Linked DNA regions of Desulfosporosinus acidiphilus SJ4. The protein of the gene in region 2 interacts with the protein of the main gene of each other region in a pairwise test. Links are inferred from orthologs where the notes say so. Each region holds a gene or a part of one and is shown on either strand. Other genes may lie near its edges.

Region 1 (9,971 bases), 1.3 Mb from region 2 along the record:
TCTTCTGATTATCAGCTGCTATGGCAATGGTTACTCCGTCAAAAAGTTCTTTCCCGCGGGTTAATATGTCAAGATGCCCCTTAGTAACCGGGTCAAACGTTCCCGGATAAATTGCTGTACGCACAGTCGATCTCCTTTGTAGTCAGGATATTTCCATGGGTTTCGCTTTGAAATCCAGGAATTCCTGCTAATAAAATCATCTAAATGAAATTTTTCCCTGGTTTCCAGACCACATTATTATTTCCCAGCACCCTAAATAACGTCTTCTTCAATTCTTCATCTTCTTTTACCCAATATTCACGGTGTCCTTCAATTGTCTTACGATTATCTTCAAAGTAAAAGTATACAGGTTGATCCCCCTGATAATCTTTTAAAATACTCAGGACCTCCGGCATGAGGTTACTCTGAGCGCTGGGAAATCGCAGAAAAAGCCGCTGACCGGAAGCCTTCACTGAGGTTTTGGGGGGTTTAACTTCAAAAACAGGCTCTTCGGCCGGCTTAAGTTCTTCCAGTCTGGTAATTTTCTCTGCAAATACTTTCTTTTCATCCTCTCGAATATTATACCTTCCCGCAATGACAACGACTTGGTCGTTGGTCAAAGCACGACTTTGGGCAAAAACACGCGGAAATACCAAAACCTCAATGCCGCTTGTCAAATCTTCTAATATAAAGCTCGCCATCATTTCGCCCTTTTTCGTAACCGTTTGCCTGAAGCCGGTAACCAATCCTCCGAGAATAACCTTTCCTTCTTCTTCCCCCTCTAGGCAAGTCAAAATATCCGAAGATAGGTAAGGCTTTAGCTGAGGCAAGACTGAGGAAAGGGGATGGCCGCTCAAATAGAGTCCCAAATACTCTCGTTCCATCTCGAGAATCTCCCGTTCACTATACTCGGGCAGATCAGGAAGGACAATTCCCTCATCTAAATCGTCCGTTTGATCAAAAAGGGAAAACTGACCACTATTGCGATCTCTTTGTATCCGCTGAGCGGTGTCTAAAACTTGATCTAGAACTGCCAAGGCCTGAACACGAGTACAAAAGGAACTCATGGCTCCCGAACGGATCAAGCTTTCCAGAACACGCCGGTTTAGAACCTTTTGGTCCACGCGCAGGCAAAAATCGTAAAGAGATAGGAAAAGGCCATCTTGCCTGGCCTCCAAGATTTTCTCCACCACATTGATGCCGACATTGCGTATAGCACCTAAGCCAAAGCGAATGGCCTGTTTTTCAGTTGAAAATCCAACTTGGCTGTACTGAACATCCGGAGGAAGCACTTCAATTCCATTTTGTTTGGCATCCTGAATGTAAAAAGATATTTTATCTGAGGAACCCATAACGGTACTTAAGAGAGCGGCCATAAACTCTAAAGGATAGTTTGCCTTTAAATAGGCTGTCTGATACGAAATTACGGCATAAGCTGTTGCATGCCCTTTATTAAAACCGTATTCCGCAAATTTAGCCATCAAATCAAAAATTTCTTCTGCCTTTTCCTGGGTTAAACCACGACGAAGAGCCCCAGGGATAACCCACTGTCCCTGTTCATCCTGAAGCCCAAAGATAAAGTTTTGACGTTCCTCTGCCATGATTTCTTTTTTCTTTTTTCCCATGGCCCGCCTGAGTAAGTCTGCTCGTCCCAGGGAATATCCGGCCAGATCTCTGGCGATCTGCATAACCTGTTCCTGATAAACGATAATTCCGTAAGTTGATTTGAGAATCGGTTCTAACTTGGGGTCTAAGTAAGTGGTTTGTCCTCCATGCTTGCGGCGGATAAACTCAGGAATCTGATCCATTGGACCCGGACGGTACAATGCTCCAACGGCGATAATATCTTCAAAACACGTTGGCTTGACTTCTTTGAGAACGGCCCTCATTCCGCCGCTTTCAAATTGAAAAATCCCAGTGCTGTCCCCGGAAGCAAGAAGTTGATAGGTTTTTTCATCGTCAAAAGGAAGATCTCTTAATGCAAGCTTGATCCCATGGGTTTCCTCAATCCGTTTCACAGCCTCTTGGAGGATGGTTAAATTCCTCAAACCGAGGAAATCCATTTTCAATAACCCAATTTCTTCAACGATTTTCATAGGAAATTGAGTCATGACAAAATCCTCGGAAGTTCTTTGCAACGGAAGATGATTCATCAGAGGATCCTTGGAGATCACGACCCCTGCGGCGTGGGTAGAAGCGTGTCTCGTCATCCCTTCCAGAGATTGGGCCAGCTTATACAGACGTTTAATTTCTTCATCCTCTTCAATCATCCGGGCCAGATCCAGCGACACTTGCAAAGCCTTGTCTAACGTCATTCCCGGATCTGAAGGAATAGCCTTGGCAACCTTGTCCACGCGAGCCAAAGGAATCCCCAAGACCCTTCCCCCGTCGCGGATGGCCGCTTTGGCACCCATAGTTCCAAAGGTAATGATTTGACAAACCTTGTCTGAACCATATTTTTCGGTGACATAGCGTATGACTTGCTCTCGGCCCTCCGGGTCAAAATCTATATCGATATCCGGCATGGAAATCCGTTCCGGATTTAAAAAACGTTCAAAAAGGAGATCATGGCTAAGAGGCTCAACAGAGGTGATTCCTAATAAGTAAGCTACCATGCTGGCGGCGGCCGACCCCCGTCCCGGGCCGACGGCAACTCCATTCTCTCGGGCAAAGCGGCAAAAGTCTGCAACAATCAGAAAGTATCCTGAAAAACCGGTTTGGGAAATCACTTGAAGTTCATAGTCTAATCGTTCACGCTCAATCTCAGTCATCCGGGGATAAAAGCGTGGAAATGCCTCGCGGCATTGGGCTTCAAGATAACCGTCTAAGGTATACTCGGGAGGAACATCAAAAACCGGCAGGTAATTTTCTCCAAACTTAAAATCCACCTGACATCGTTCGGCAATCTTGGCTGTATTGTCTAAAACTTCAGGATGTTCGCCAAAAAGCAAGGCCATTTCTTGTTCGGATTTCAGAAAAAATTCCTGACTGGAAAAGCTCATCCTCGAGGTATCATTTAACGTCTTGCCGGTTTGAATACTCAATAGTGCGTCTTGAACAAGAGCATCGTCACGATTCACATAATGCACGTCATTGGTGGCTACGATAGGAATCCCTGTGCGTTCATGAATCTTCCATATTCCCTGGATAACCTTGAGCTGCTTATCGATTCCATGGTCCTGAATTTCAAGATAAAAATTGCCTTTGCCAAAAATCCTCTCATAGTCCAGAGCACTTTGAACTGCCATTTCCAACTGATCGTTAACGATATAATCAGCAACTTCCCCTGCTAAACAAGCACTGAGGGCTATAATTCCACCGGAGTATTTGTGCAGAATTTCTTTATCTACCCGGGGCTTATAGTAGAAACCTTCAATATGAGCCATCGACACTAAACGGATAAGGTTGCGATAACCCGTTTCATTCTCCGCCAAAAGAACTAAATGATAATTTTTATCATCTTTTCCCGGCACCTTATCTGTTCGTCTATGTGGCGCAACATAAACTTCGCAGCCAATAATCGGCTTAACGCCGGCTTTATGACATGCTTTATAAAAATCAATGACTCCATACATAACCCCATGATCAGTAATTGCCAAGGCAGGCATATTCAATTCTGCCGCACGCGTGACTAACTTATTAATTCTGGCAGCTCCGTCAAGCAGACTGTACTCTGTATGGTTATGGAGATGAACAAACATCACGTATCTCTCCTCAAGATATATAGCAAAGGTCTTGAAAAATTCAAGACCTTATAGCTTCATGATTGCCTTTTGCTTCATGATTATGTCTATTCAATTGTATCATATATGCCTTCTAAATAAGAAGAAATCCTCGAATTAAAGAACGGCATCACTTACGAGCTTTTTATCGCCAATTCGTGCGGTCATTAGACCTTTAGCGACTATTTCATTCTCGACTTTTACTTCTACTTCAATATTGCAATGTTTCTTAGCCACAAGGAGAAGTTTAGCGGTTACTGTGATTTCCGTCCCTACGGGTATGGGCTGCAGTTGATATAAAGTAAAGTTTTCCGTAATGGCATTTAGCCTGTATTTCTTACGAAGACTGATATATCCAGCCATATTCATGACTGTGACAATAACACCGCAGCTGGCCGACCCATAGTCATCCACCATGGCGTTGGTTATTTCCCCTTCAATTGAAAGGTGTTCTGAATCATCAACGAAGCGGAATCCGCTCAGCACCAGATTGTCAACAGTTTCTCCAAACTGAGGCTGTTTCTGAACTTGCTGGTAGGCTTCAATAACATCCTGCAAACTAACGATTCCGATTAACTTACCCTGATCTGCTACAACAGCAATTTCCCATCCTTCCCAAACCATAATTCGAGAAATATGGGTGACAGGATCATCCCGTCCCACCATGAACGGATTAGAATTCATGACATCTTTAATGGGAGTTTTAAGATCCTCTCCGGCAACATCCACCGCAGTGACAATCCCAACAAGATTCATTTCATTATCAACCACCGGAAAGCGGCTGTGATCTGTACTTTGGGAAAGATTTCGCCAATCTTCCACTGTTGCATCTCCCTTAAGATACTTGACATCTTTGACCATGATATCTTCAACTAAGATAAGTTCTTTTTGAATTAATCGATCATAGAGAGCACGATTAATCATAGAAGTCACGGCAAATGTATCATAAGGAGATTGAATGATCACTAGTTCCCGCTGCCGAGCTAAAGCAACAACGTCTTCGTCGGGTTCCAGTCCGCCGGTGATTAATAGGGAAGCATTGTGTTCCAGGGCAAAAATCTGAGCATTACGCCGATTTCCCACAATACACAAGGCATTCTCTTCCAAATAACGGCCCATAGCATCAATTTCCATCGAAGCAATTACAAATTTATGCGGGCAACGATCAAGATGCTCAAAGCCACAGATAACAACCCCTTCAGCGATCTGTGAAACTTCACGCAACGTCAAGTCTTCAATTTGACGTTCTTTGACCCCCTCAATTCGTATGGTTCCAACTTTGGGAATTGAGCGAACTAATCCCTTAGCCTCAGCTTCTTTAATGGCTCGATAAGCCGTCCCTTCACTTACATCCAGGGCTTTAGCAATAAAACGGACAGAAACCTTGCTGCCAATAGCCAAATCTTCAATGAATGTTAAAATTTGTTGATGTTTTGTCAAGTGAATAACGCTCCCCACTTATTACTATACGATCAATAATTATACCATATGATTGAAGATCAAACTAGCTTATTCGTTTTTATCATTTATATTTTGGAGATTCTCTCGTTTACGCCGTTGAGTCATCAATCCTCCAATTTTGCCGGCATCTTTAGCATTTAAGGAATGCCAGCCATTGGTCTTAACTTGCTCTAAAAGTCCTAATTCTGCGGCTATTTCCATTTTCAGAGGTTCTAAAGGGTCTGTTCGTTTCACTCTGGGTTTCGATGATTTCATCTCAAATCCTCCCCCTGCTCATGGTAAAACCATCTTCCTCATAATGGGGACAATTTGGCCCTCTCTCTCCTATAAGATGTTCTAAGCGGCAGCGTCCGTCAACTCCATAGAGACAACGAAAGGCACATAATTTTCTTGTCATAGTTCTCAACTCCTTTCTAAAAGTTTTACCCTTTTCAATAAAAAATATCCCGCCGGATACATCGGCGGGATATTTAACGATAACATTGTAGTTAATAATACTTTTATTTAAGTTATTAATACTATTTTGGGTTATTAATACTATAATTTCGTATTTATTTACGGATAAGTTTAAACTAACTCAAAAGATTCTCCAGCTTTAAGTACAACGCCCTTTGTTTCCGGAACTCTGCGCTGCAGCATGCGCAGGAACTCGCCGGCATCCTGGTTTATAAGCGGGAAGGTATTATAATGCATGGGGATCACGACTTTAGAGCGCAACAATTGAGACGCATGGGCTGCTTCTTCTACACCCATGACAAAGTTGTCTCCGATAGGCAGCATAGCAACCTCTAAGGGATGGCGCAGGCCAATCAGTTCCATGTCACCAAACAATCCGGTATCTCCGGCATGATAGATCCATTTTCCTTCTATTTGCATAAGAAATCCACAGGGGGGGCCACCGTAAATCATAGGGCCTCCTTCTTTTTCTTCAATGCCGGAGCCATGTAACGCCAAGGTGAGTTTAACCCAGCCAAAAGAAAACTGATGTTTACCCCCAAGATGCATAGCATGAGTTGCTGCGCCTTTACTTTGGCAATAGGCTGCCAGCTCATAAACTGCAATAATAGGAGCACCTGTCTTTTTCGACAACTCCACAGCGTCACCCAGATGATCATGATGCCCGTGAGTTACTAAAATGGCGTCGAGCTGGTTAAAATCTTCAGGCTTCGTAGTGGTACTCGGGTTCCCACGCAAAAAGGGGTCAATTAAGATTCTTCCTGCTTCACTTGCAATTTCAAAACAAGCGTGTCCGTGAAAACGAATATTCATGCTTTAACCTCCGTTTGCTGTTTATCTTGCCGAATATACTTGAAGCACCTCCCAGAAAGCAGGATAACTCAAGTTCATTTCCCAAAGGGCGACTCCCCGAATGCCTTTGCTTAGAGCAAGGTCCAGTTTGTCTTTCGTGCTGCGGGGATCTTCAAAATAAACGGTATGTCTTATACCCATAGCTTCATAGCGGAAATGCAAACCGTGCTGCCTCGGATCCCAAAGGATTGGAGCACCATGACGTTGAGCAAGGTCAACGGCTCTTTGATAGCTGATGCTTTGGGCTCCCCCGCGTTCCGACCAATCATACCCATAAAGAGGAATGCCCATTAAGATTTTACGAGCGGGGATATTGGCCAAAGCATAGTTCAAATTCTCATTGACCCACGGAAGAGAGGCTACTGACCCGGGAGGGCTTGCCGGCCAATGTTCTTCATAAGTCATAAGGATTACCTCATCAACGACCCGACCGATCGCTTGATAGTCAAAGGCCCCTTTCCACGGATCAAGAGGTTCACTAGAAGACTTTGCCGGTACATCAATGGTAACGATATAGTTTGCCTGATGGAACTGAGCTGACCAGGCTTGAATAAGCTGTGTAAAGAGATGACGATCTGTCGGACTTACTTTTTCTAAATCCAGATTGACTCCGTCAAATTGATACTCAGCCAGAAGATTGTTTATGTTCCCCCAAACATAGTTAGCAAATTGCCGATCACGTACTAACCGGGATATTAATCCTGTAGAAAAGCGTCCTCCCGGGTTTAAGTTGCTCACCGTTAAATAAACCTTAATTCCTTTGGCATGAGCTTCATTAATCATCTTGCGGCTGGGCCGGCCTTGGACAGTTCCGTCATTCTGGATCGGTGTTTGAAAGATATCTAACTGATTGATTATGTTTTCGTTTCTTACTAAATAGGGATAACCCTTTGCTTGTTCAGTAAGGCCGCTATAAAAAGCAAAGATATTCAATGGCATACTTATACCCCCTTTCCGATCATCATATGCATTACCGGGGGTAGAGGTGTTAAGAATAACTAAGGCTTCTATTTTGAGTGACGTCTGCTGAACACTGCCAGCATTGCCGTTCTTCGCATTAAAATAATCACCAATACAGCAAAGACAAGGAGGAGAAGGACTAAGGCTAATATCCACAGTCCTTCAGCTCCCAAGACTGCAGAAATTCCAAAGCAGGCACTGATTCCATACATTGACAAAACGGCTTGACGCTGAGTAAGCCCCGCGTCTAGCAGACGATGATGTAAATGTCCGCGATCGGCGGCAGCCATGGATTGCCCTCGAAGTTTGCGGCGAATAATGGCAAAGGTTAAGTCCGTCACAGGCATACCCATGACGAGAAGCGGGAAAACTACGCCTAAAACTGTCGCTGTTTTTAGGAGTCCGTAAATGGAAAGGCCGCCAATAATATATCCGAGAAACATACTGCCGGAATCTCCCATAAAAACCCGGGCCGGGGGGAAATTAAACAATAAAAAACCAAGCAGCGAACCGGCTAAAGCCAAGGTCAGATGCGCTGCAGGACTATTAATTCGATTTGCCGACCAGAACAGCAATAGTGCCGCCATAAAACATATTCCTGCAGCCAGTCCGTCTAAGCCATCCGAGATATTAACTGTATTTACCAGACCGACAATCCAAAAGAGCATTAAAGCAAAACCTATAACACCAAGCCAAGACCCCGACAAATTAATGGACGGAATCAAAGGAAGGGAAAACTTATCCATAGAAAAATTAAAACCAAAGAGCAAAGCCGCCGAAGCAATTTGCCAAAAAAGCTTCACCATCGGACGAATTTCCCAAATGTCATCACATACACCGACCAACATAATTAACGTGCTGCCTAAAAATAGCCCCCAGTATGATAGATCCCACTGTTGGGTTATTGCCGCCGCCAGCCAAAACCCAGCGTACAAAGCCAATCCGCCCAAGCGGGGAATGGGTTTTTTATGGACATGACGGCCTCCCGGGTAAGCAATAGCCCCCCATTTATGGGCCAGTTTCATGGTCAATGGGGTACAGACGGCTGCAATAACTAAGGCCAAGGCAAAGGTTAATATATAGGCCATGACTATTCCTCCGTTGACTTAGGTTCGAGCTTGTCCCGCAGCATTGTCGGTTGGCGCAGCTCCAAACAAGAACAGGAAAAGGTTTGGGGAAGCAATGCCATAGCGCTTAACAAAATTCTGCCTGCAAAACCGGACTGATTATAGAAAATATCTGCCAATTCCTCGTGCTCCCAATCCTTAACAATTCCTTCAGCATAGTTGACAACAAGCTGAACCGTAGCATAATGGGCTCCGATTTCCCGGGCCATATAGACTTCAGGGCACATGGATTGCCCGATGACGTCGCCGCCCATTTGTTTAAACATCTGTACTTCCGAAGGACTTTCAAAATGCCGCCCGTCAGTACAAACGTAAACCCCGCGGTCAAATACATAGCGCGGAGGCTGGTTTTGCATAACGGTCTCCTGCAAAACCTTAATCAAGTCAGGGCAAACGGCATTGCGCATGGTCAGTAAATAGGGGAGCCCGATAGACACATCTTTCCGCATTGAGAAGTCCAAGTAATCGTGAGGAATGACAATATCGCGTGGTTTCAGCAGGTGATTTACTCCCCCTACCCCGCCTTCAGTTAAAACTACGTGAACTCCCGCTTGATGAAACACCCAAAAAATTTGCTGAGAAGCCTGGGCTCTCGTAACTCCCTGCCTCCAGCCATGCATCCTGCAGGTTAAAGCCTCTTTGCCTGCATAGGAAAAATGAGTAAATTCCGGGGAAGGTCCATAAGGGGTATTAAATATCAAAGCGTTACCCAGTACTTTTGTGCCGGGAATTTTTAAATCCTCAAGGAAGGAAATTGAATTCGTACTCGACCCGCATATTAACCCAACGTCAACCTTGGGTATCATAGTTTCTCCTCCTTTTTTAAACAAGACTCGGGAAGCCCCATTGACGCAAAACTTCATAGACAACAACAGCTACTGAATTTGACAAGTTTAAGGAACGCGCTTCAGCACGCATGGGCAATCTGATGGTCTTGTCCGGATAACGAGCCAAAATTTCGGGCGAAAGTCCTTTCGTTTCCTTGCCGAAAATTAAATATCCTCCCGGTTCATAGACTATGTCGCTGTAGGAACGGCCACCTTTTGTCGTTGCTAAGTAACGAAGTCCGTGAGGATTCTTCTCTTCAAATTCGTTAAAATTCTCATAATAATAAATATCCAGAAGATGCCAATAATCTAAACCGGCACGCTTTAAGTGCTTATCATCAATACTGAAACCAAGGGGTTTTACTAAATGGAGTGCAGCTCCCGTTGCAGCACAAAGCCGAGCCACATTTCCCGTATTAGGCGGGATTTCCGGCTCAACCATCACTATATTAAGTCGATTGTTCAAAACTCGGATCCCCTTTCAATGACACCCGGAACAGTTGCCGTGGCACCCGGGAGAACAAGTCCCACCGCTGCTTCCTTTTACTCCGGGACTTGAAAACTTAGATATCTTTTTGGCAAGCCCT
Region 2 (8,692 bases):
AAGCATGCGCTGAATGCTCGCCACGATATCCCCGCGAGTCAGATGACGGACTTCCATGGGTATATCCAGGCCTAATTTCTTATTGAGCTTATAACGGCCAACCTTCGCCAGATCATACCGCTTGGCATCAAAAAAGAGAGCTTCCAGCAGAGATCGGGCACTATCCACAGTAGGAGGTTCTCCCGGTCTCAATCGCTTATAGATTTCAACCAAAGCTTCTTCCGTAGACTCAGAGTTGTCTCTTTCCAGGGTCGCACGAATATATTCATTGTCATTAAACAGTTCTAAAATCTGACCGTTGCTGGAATACCCCAAAGCCCGAATCAGCACGGTTCCGGGCAGTTTGCGAGTCCGGTCAACCCTCACAAAAATATTATCATTAATATCCGATTCAAATTCTAGCCAGGCTCCACGGTTTGGTATCACCGTAGCCCCATAAAGTTTCTTACCACTCGGATCAATCTGTTCCGCATAGTATACGCCAGGCGAACGAACAAGCTGACTGACAATGACACGTTCAGCACCGTTGATAATAAAGGTACCCTTGTCTGTCATCAGAGGAAAATCACCCATAAAGACTTCTTGTTCTTTAACTTCACCGGTTTCTTTGTTGATAAGGCGTACTTTTACCCGCAGTGGAGCGGCAAAAGTCACATCGCGTTCTTTACACTCCTCAACCTGGTACTTTGGTTCTCCTAAGCTGTAATCGATAAATTCTAAAACGAGATTGCCGGTAAAGTCTTGAATGGGAGAGATATCGCGAAACATATCGCGCAGCCCCTCATCAAGAAACCAACGATAGGAGTTCTGCTGGATTTCAATTAGATTTGGCATGTCAAGGACTTCACGGATTCTGGAATAACTCCAGCGCTCCCGAACCCCTACCTTAACAGGATAGAACATTAACGCTTCACCCCTCAGTGCGCATTTCTCTCATTGAGGTCTAATATATTGACATAGACAGCCAAAAGCAAGGCCTTTTAATAAAACCTCGCTTAAACTATCTATGGTATTCCGCATCATCGTGACAATTCCAAACTACTTATCTCCTTATTATCCAATGCTTTCAAATTATGCCATAGCATGGAAGAATCAAGCAAATACCTTAATCTATGTATGGTAACATTTATAAATTATACCAAATCCATTATTCGGTGTCAAGAAAATCTTCAGGGAAGCGAATAATAAATAATGAAGATATGGCACTAATTATGGAAATGTCAGTTATATAACTGAAAATCATATTTATTTTAGTATAATAAAGAAGGCGCTCTCTTCTTAGAGAGCACCTTCTTATCATTCTCTAAACTATTTCACGTCGACAGTTGCGCCGGCTTCAGTCAATTTAGTTTTAATGGATTCAGCCTCATCCTTAGAGACTTTTTCTTTAACAGGCTTCGGAGCATTATCTACGAGATCTTTAGCTTCTTTCAGACCTAAGCCGGTTACTTCGCGGACAACTTTGATAACATTAATTTTGGAAGCGCCGCAATTGGTGAGAATAACGTCAAATTCAGTTTTCTCTTCAGCTGCTTCAGCACCACCGGCAGCTGCAGCTGCGCCAGGAGCTGCGACAGCCACAGGAGCAGCTGCACTGACACCAAATTCGGTTTCAAAAGCTTTGACGAGTTCAGAGAGTTCGAGGACAGTTAACCCTTTAACTGCTTCGAGAATTTCATTTACTTTAGACATTGTTTATTTCCTCCTTAAATTACACACATTTTAGATTTCAATAATTATTATTGAGCTTCTTTGAGCTTACGCACTTCTTCGAGAGCATAACCCATTTTGCGAATAGGTCCTTGAAGAACATTGGCCATACCAGCCAGAGGCGCTTGCATACCGCGCAGAACCATGGCCAGCAATACTTCTCGTGATGGCAGATCAGCAAGTTCTTTAACGCCTTCAGGTCCAATGACTTTGCCTTCTAAAACTCCGGCCTTAATGGCAAAGTTTTTAAGTTTATTTGCTTTGGCAAAATCCATTAAAATTTTAGCAGGAGCAACAGGATCTTTACTAAAAGCCAGGGCTGTAGGACCTTCTAAGTATGTCTCAAGGCCTTCAACTCCTACTTCTTGAGCAGCTCGGCGTACCAGAGTATTTTTGAGAACCTTATACTCTACACCGGCTTGACGAAGCTGAGTACGTAATTTAGTTACTTCAGCCACAGTCAGCCCGCGATAATCCGCCAAAACAACCCCTGTAGATTGTTGAAACTTTTCTTTAATCTCTGCGACAACCTGACTTTTTTCTTCGATATTGGGCATTTTGTGTACCTCCTTCCTATAGGGCAACTCAGCAAAAAACCTCCGCAGCTGCAGAGGTTAAGAATGCCAAGTAATATCAATCGGCACGTATTCCAACCTCGGCAGGAAATTAAGCACTAAGGCGCCTGCTTTCTACAGCGGATATTATATTCCTGATAAGTTTACCCTCATTGTAGGCTACTGTCAAGACAACTTTTAAAGAGCCTTTGCGGGGTTGATGCTTACGCCGGGTCCCATAGTCGAGCTCACTGTAATACTGCGGATGTACTGACCTTTGGCAGCGGCAGGTTTTGCTTTTTGAATGGTTTCCCCTAAAGTGCGGTAGTTCTCGAACAGTTGCTCAGCACTGAAAGAAGCTTTGCCTATAGGAGCGTGGATAATTCCAGCTTTTTCAGCACGATACTCAATCTTACCAGCTTTGATTTCTCTGATTGCACGAGTTACGTCCGGAGTTACGGTACCGGTCTTGGGGTTTGGCATTAAGCCTTTAGGTCCGAGTACCCGACCTAATTTACCGACCATTCCCATCATATCCGGAGTCGCCACGACAACATCAAATCCAAACCAACCTTGCTCAATCTTCGCGATCATGTCTTCGGCACCAACAAAATCAGCACCTGCTGCCTCAGCTTCCTTAGCCTTGTCACCCTTAGCAAAAACCAAAACAGAACGGGTTTTACCTGTTCCATGCGGGAGCACAATAGCACCACGAATTTGTTGGTCCGCATGACGAGTGTCAATTCCTAACTTGAAAGCAACTTCGATAGTTTCATCAAATTTTGCTTTGGCATTAGCCTTTACGATCGCGAATGCTTCAAGGGGTTCGTAATATCCTGTGCGATCAAAGGCTTTTACGGCCTCTTGATATCTTTTTCCAACCTTAGCCATTCTTTTTACCTCCTGTGGTTATGCGGGCCAAGCCCTCCCACAATTAATTGTTAACCTTCAACAACATCGATACCCATACTTCTGGCAGTACCTTCAACCATCCGCATAGCAGCTTCAACGCTTGCAGCATTCAGATCCTTCATCTTAATGTCCGCAATTTCGCGCACTTTTGATTTTGTAATCGTAGCAACCTTCTTACGATTTGGTTCAGAGGAACCCGAATTAATATTGGTCATCTTTTTGAGCAAAACAGATGCCGGCGGCGTTTTGGTTATAAAGGTAAAGGAACGATCTTCATAAACCGTAATTTCCACCGGAATAATGAGCCCAGCTTGATCCTTAGTACGCTCATTGTACTCTTTGCAGAAGGCCATAATATTGACACCATGTTGACCGAGAGCCGGACCAACCGGAGGTGCCGGTGTAGCTTTGCCTGCAGTGATTGCTAATTTAACGAGACCAATTACTTTCTTCGCCATTGTTTAACACCTCCTTGATAGAGTAATTCCTATTTTAGTCGAGTTTTTGTACCTGTCCGAAATCTAATTCCACAGGCGTCTCTCTTCCAAACATCGATACTTCCACACGCAGCTTGCCTTTATCCGGCAGTATTTCGCGAACTACGCCAACAAAGTCTTTAAACGGTCCGGCAATAACCTGGACAGTTTGATTAACCTCGAAATCAATTTTAGCCCGCAGATCATCCATTCCCATTTGTTGGAGAATCTGAATGACCTCCTGGTCAAGGAGCGGTATCGGCTTTGTTCCTGTCCCGACGAAGCCTGTAACTCCTGGTGTGTTGCGAACAACATACCAAGAATCATCCGTCATTTCCATTTCAACAAGAACATATCCCGGATAAACCTTGCGCTTTGTCACCTTTTCTTTCCCATTCTTGAACTCAACTTCATCTTCCATAGGAACAAGAACGCGAAAGATTTTCTCCTCCATATTCATGGATTCAACGCGCTTTTCGAGATTCATCTTGACTTTATTTTCGTAACCCGAGTACGTGTGAATAACAAACCAGTCTTTCGCCATTTCTCAGGGACCTCCTCAGACACTGCCGCGGAAACTTGCAGTTTAGGGCACTAGCTTGGTTAAGGCAATACTTAAACCGCCGTCCACAACCCACATGAGAATAGAAACAATCCCCACCGCAACAAAAACAACGCCCGTATAGGCCAATAATTGTTTGCGGCTCGGCCAGTGAACTTTTTTTAATTCGCTCAGAACTCCGCGGAAATACTCTTTGGTCTTATCTGCTTGTTTCTGAGTATTGGCTGGTTTTTTCAACGCGCCCATCACTTCACATCCTTAAACGACATAGGTGTCCTCGACATTGTGACAACGCTTCCAGGCGTACAGTTTAAAACGTCACAAAAAAAAATTACTTGGTTTCTTTATGGAGAGTATGGCTTTTGCAGAACTTACAATACTTTTGGACTTCCAAACGATCAGGATTATTTTTCTTATTTTTCATCGTAGCATAGTTACGGTGCTTGCAATCCGTACACGCTAAAATAATGCCAACACGCATTCACGAACACCTCCCAGACAAACAGTAAATCCCTGCATTTATTCCATTACTCAAGTACTTTATCACAAGTTGATTTCTCTGTCAAGAAAACGACGAGTGTGTCTAAAGAAAACTCGGCTAGCGACGAAATAAAAAAGACAGCAGTGCTGCCTTTAAGCTTCAAAATAAATGGAGCCAACGATGGGACTCGAACCCGCAACCTGCTGATTACAAATCAGCTGCTCTACCAATTGAGCTACGTTGGCATTTTGGTTATCAGAGTTTCCTCTGATTGACACTTTTATAAGTTAACATCTTTTGTCGAGAAATGCAAGTATTTATTTCACCAGGAATCTATGTAAAATTATCCATCCCGGCGTTCGAGATAGCGTTCAAGTTTCCTCTTCACTCTCTGTAACGCGTTATCGATTGATTTCACATGTCTTTTTAAATCAACAGCAATTTCCTGGTAAGATTTCCCTTCTAAATAAGACATCAGCACCTTCCATTCTAAGGAACTGAGGATCTCACCCATCTTCTCTTCAATGTCGTCAAATTCCTCACGGCTGATAATCAGTTCTTCCGGATCCGTAATACGAGTCCCTGAGATAACATCAAGAAGCGTCCGGTCGGAATCTTCGTCATATATCGGCTTATTGAGAGAGACATAGGAGTTTAGTGGAATGTGTTTCTGCCTTGTAGCTGTCTTAATGGCAGTGATAATCTGGCGGGTTATACATAACTCCGCAAATGCCCTGAACGATGAGAGTTTATCGCCGCGAAAGTCTCTTATGGCCTTATAGAGTCCAATCATTCCTTCTTGAATAATATCTTCGCGATCCGCTCCTATGAGAAAATAGGAACGAGCCTTTGCCCTAACGAAGTTCTTATATTTGTTGATCAGATACTCTAGTGCAGCAGCGTCGCCTTCCTTGGCAAGCTCAACCATCTCTTCATCTACGATAATGTCGATGATTTCGCACTCTGGTAGTTCTGGTTGGGCTTGAAAAGTCAAGTTGATCCCCCCTACAATGTCGTCATGAAGAAGACGCAATCTCGCCTAGCCCTTGTCCACGGGAACATTCTCATTATACCCGACCCTGAAGAAGAGCGTCAAGGCGAAGTTTTTGTTGTTCTGTCGCATGGGCCGGATTTGAGACACGATATTGGATGTTCGGAGTCAAATATTATAAGACAGTGACTTTATCCATTAGAAGTATCATAACCAGTGATGTCCAATCTTTCAAGTCTAATTTTTACATTCTTCAAATAAGTTGCTGTCATTCAGCTTTAGCCGAACGAGTTCACTTAGAATATCTTCGTTGCCTGAGAACCTCATAAAGCACGAGAGAGCCTGCAACGCTGGCGTTTAGGGACGTAACCTTACCATTCATAGGCAAACTGACAAGCTCATCACAATTCTCCCTCAGCAAGCGGCTGATCCCCCTGCCTTCACTGCCAATGACAATAACACGCGGGCCTGTGAGATCCGCCGAAAAAACATCCTGCCCCCCGGCTTCCGCACCAGACACCCAACATCCCTTCTTCTTCAATTCCTTAATCGTTTGGACCAAGTTGCTTACACGAGCCACCAGAACATGTTCAACCGCGCCGGCCGAAGTCTTAGCAACCGTTCCGGTTAACGAAACGCTGCGGCGTTTTGGGATGATCACCCCATGGGCCCCGACGGCATCAACCGTTCTTAGCAATGCCCCTAAATTGTGTGGGTCTTCAATTTCATCCAACATTAAGATAAATGGATCTTCCCGTCGTTGTTCCGCTAAAGCAAGTATATCCTCTACTTCAGCGTACTCTGTGGCGGCAACATAAGCCAAAATACCCTGGTGGCGCTCCCGCTGCGCTTGCCGGTCGAGAACCTCTCGTGTCACAAACTGATAGGGAATATTCCGTTCTTCCAAATGAGAGATGATTTCTTGATTTCTTAGATTTTTATTTTCCGAGAGCAAAAGAACTTTATTTACAGGTTTTCCGCTCTTCAGCAGCTCAATGACCGGATTTTTGCCATAAACGATTTCATCGTTCATATTATTCACGTCTTCTTTCCTTTGAGGGTTTGTAATCTTCCGCAGCTATAGGCGCCTTGATGACATACTCCCAATGTCACACAGGTTGGTCCTGCTTCACTGAATAGATTGGGAGCCACCTCACGTACTAAGTCCAGCATCCTCTCAGCTAAACCGCGAATCTCCCATTGAGCCCTCAAACAAGTACGGTGCTCAAAAAAGTTTAATAGAGAACGTGCGTTAAAGGTAGCCATCAGGGAGGTAGTGCAGGCATTAGGCAGAACGAAGCGAGCATCCTCTGCAGGCACCATAGACTGCAAGGCCTGGTATTCTTCTTGAAGGTAGGCCATAGCCTTCTCAAAACGCTCCATAGCCTCAGGTTTTCGTTGAACGCTGGGCGGTATGACATAATCGAAGCCATTTTCTTTTACATAGCGTTGCGAGCGTTGAGAGTAACTGGCAATTCTATGCCGCACTAATTGATGAGACAAGGCCCGGGACACTCCATCTATAGAAAACTGAAAACTCACATGTTCAAAGGGCGAAAGATGCCCCATATCACGCAGCTTACGAACAAAGTTGGCCACTTTCTCATCATCTAATCGTTCTAGAAGTTCCGGCACAGGATCTGCAGAATAGCACAAACGAGCAGCAGCAGCCACCACCTTTTCAGGATCTGGCGTATATTGAATTAGATCTACTCTCATTTCGACAGCCTCTTTCTTCTCTATTCATCCAATCATGAGACTCCCGCTTCTTAAGCGGGAGTGGTTCCCGTTCTCTGCTTCGGTGGGGGTAGAGTCTATCCATCAGCGCGATAGCATTTGTTATTGGCTAGGCGCTTTCTGCGAAACTGTCCACAGGACACTTTCGTCACCGAAGCCCCGATGTTCAGCTTTAGCTGTACGGGTTCACTCCTCCAGAAGGTTTTCCATTGAAGACTCTTCTGTTGGGCCTTCGCCCATAATTTCATCCACTCGGCTAAAGGCCCATTGCATACGCTGAACTTGTCCCGTTAGCTGCCAGTATCCAACTAAACTTTCGAAGGCCGTTGCATGGCGATATGTAACCACGTCAACATTTTTGGGATAACCTCCCTTGGCATTGCGTCCGCGCAAAACCACCTGATGCTCTACCTCGTCAAGTTCCGGCAGCAAAGCTTGTAAAACCCGTGCCTGGGTCCCCGCACGAACGTAACTAATGGCTTGTTTATGAAGGTCCTTAACTTTTTCATACCCTGACTCCAGCAAATGGGTTCGGACCCAAAGCTCGTAAACGGCATCCCCTAAATACGCCAGGGTTAAGGGGTTCATTTCTTGCCAACTGCGCATAAAGTCACCTTTCAAGCTTTAATTTTCCAACTCGCACCTTGGGGAGTATCTTCAATAACAATTCCCTCAGCCTTAAAGGCATCTCGAATAAAATCCGACATCTCCCAATCTTTCTTCTGCCGTGCTTTCGAACGAATCTTAAGAACGAGTTCCATTACCTTAGAGAGCATTTCCTCATTTTCCACCTGAACCTGTGCAGGATGCAGAAGATCAAATCCCAACACTTCCCCCAACTCGATGAGAGTTTTTTGAGCCGTTGCCAGTGCTTGCGAAGAAACGGGGTGTTCTTGAACATACCCATTCATCGTCTTGGCCAGTTCAAAAAGGGCCGCGTAGGCTAAAGCAGAATTAAAATCATCATCCATTGCCTTCTCAAAAGCTTCCCGCGCTTCTTGAGCAGCCTTTTTCAATCCTTCTTCGATCCTTTCATTCCTAACGGAGCCGGTTCTCTCCAAGGCCTGCTGAGCTAACCGAACACTCGTTTGTAAGCGTTCAAGCCCTTTTTGAGCCATGCCCAAATTCTCATCGTTAAAATCCAGCGGGCTTCGGTAATGTGTTCCCAGCAAGTAAAATCGAATGACTTCTCCGGAATTTTTAGCCAACAATTCCCGGGTAGTAAAGAAATTCCCCAAGGACTTAGACATCTTTTCCTGATTGATGGTC

What was found.
Region 1: the proteins of rplL (region 2) and DESACI_RS08410 interact in binary tests that used the Escherichia coli proteins (3 or more experiments, as listed by UniProt). The link is inferred for Desulfosporosinus acidiphilus SJ4 from one-to-one orthologs.

Annotation. Positions count from the first base shown.
Region 1 is NC_018068.1:1,819,882-1,829,852, reverse strand. Bases 1-3,989 are described here. They hold DESACI_RS08410 (DNA polymerase III subunit alpha), read right to left. Parts: upstream 3,681-3,989; coding sequence 201-3,680; downstream 1-200. Other genes in these bases: DESACI_RS08405 (DRTGG domain-containing protein), read right to left, coding at 3,819-3,989; coaD (pantetheine-phosphate adenylyltransferase), read right to left, coding at 1-124. Also shown: more of DESACI_RS08405, read right to left, coding at 3,990-5,141; DESACI_RS08400 (alpha/beta-type small acid-soluble spore protein), read right to left, coding at 5,211-5,417; DESACI_RS08395 (hypothetical protein), read right to left, coding at 5,419-5,559; DESACI_RS08390 (metal-dependent hydrolase), read right to left, coding at 5,730-6,431; DESACI_RS08385 (glycosyl hydrolase family 18 protein), read right to left, coding at 6,453-7,409; DESACI_RS08380 (glycosyltransferase family 4 protein), read right to left, coding at 7,478-8,518; DESACI_RS08375 (MTAP family purine nucleoside phosphorylase), read right to left, coding at 8,521-9,363; DESACI_RS08370 (tRNA (cytidine(34)-2'-O)-methyltransferase), read right to left, coding at 9,380-9,826; DESACI_RS23570 (FmdB family zinc ribbon protein), read right to left, coding at 9,866-9,971. UniProt on the Escherichia coli protein: DNA polymerase III is a complex, multichain enzyme responsible for most of the replicative synthesis in bacteria. This DNA polymerase also exhibits 3' to 5' exonuclease activity. The alpha chain is the DNA polymerase catalytic subunit.
Region 2 is NC_018068.1:480,371-489,062, reverse strand. What follows is about bases 1-2,710. They hold rplL (50S ribosomal protein L7/L12), read right to left. Parts: upstream 1,693-2,710; coding sequence 1,309-1,692; downstream 1-1,308. Other genes in these bases: rplA (50S ribosomal protein L1), read right to left, coding at 2,463-2,710; rplJ (50S ribosomal protein L10), read right to left, coding at 1,740-2,267; rpoB (DNA-directed RNA polymerase subunit beta), read right to left, coding at 1-903. In the rest of the region: more of rplA, read right to left, coding at 2,711-3,155; rplK (50S ribosomal protein L11), read right to left, coding at 3,206-3,634; transcription termination/antitermination protein NusG, read right to left, coding at 3,669-4,196; preprotein translocase subunit SecE, read right to left, coding at 4,239-4,460; rpmG (50S ribosomal protein L33), read right to left, coding at 4,546-4,695; RNA polymerase sporulation sigma factor SigH, read right to left, coding at 5,039-5,689; DESACI_RS24680 (hypothetical protein), read left to right, coding at 5,714-5,875; 23S rRNA (guanosine(2251)-2'-O)-methyltransferase RlmB, read right to left, coding at 5,979-6,719; thyX (FAD-dependent thymidylate synthase), read right to left, coding at 6,725-7,405; DESACI_RS02295 (Mini-ribonuclease 3), read right to left, coding at 7,610-8,029; cysS (cysteine--tRNA ligase), read right to left, coding at 8,041-8,692. UniProt on the Escherichia coli protein: The binding site for several of the GTPase factors involved in protein synthesis (IF-2, EF-Tu, EF-G and RF3). Is thus essential for accurate translation.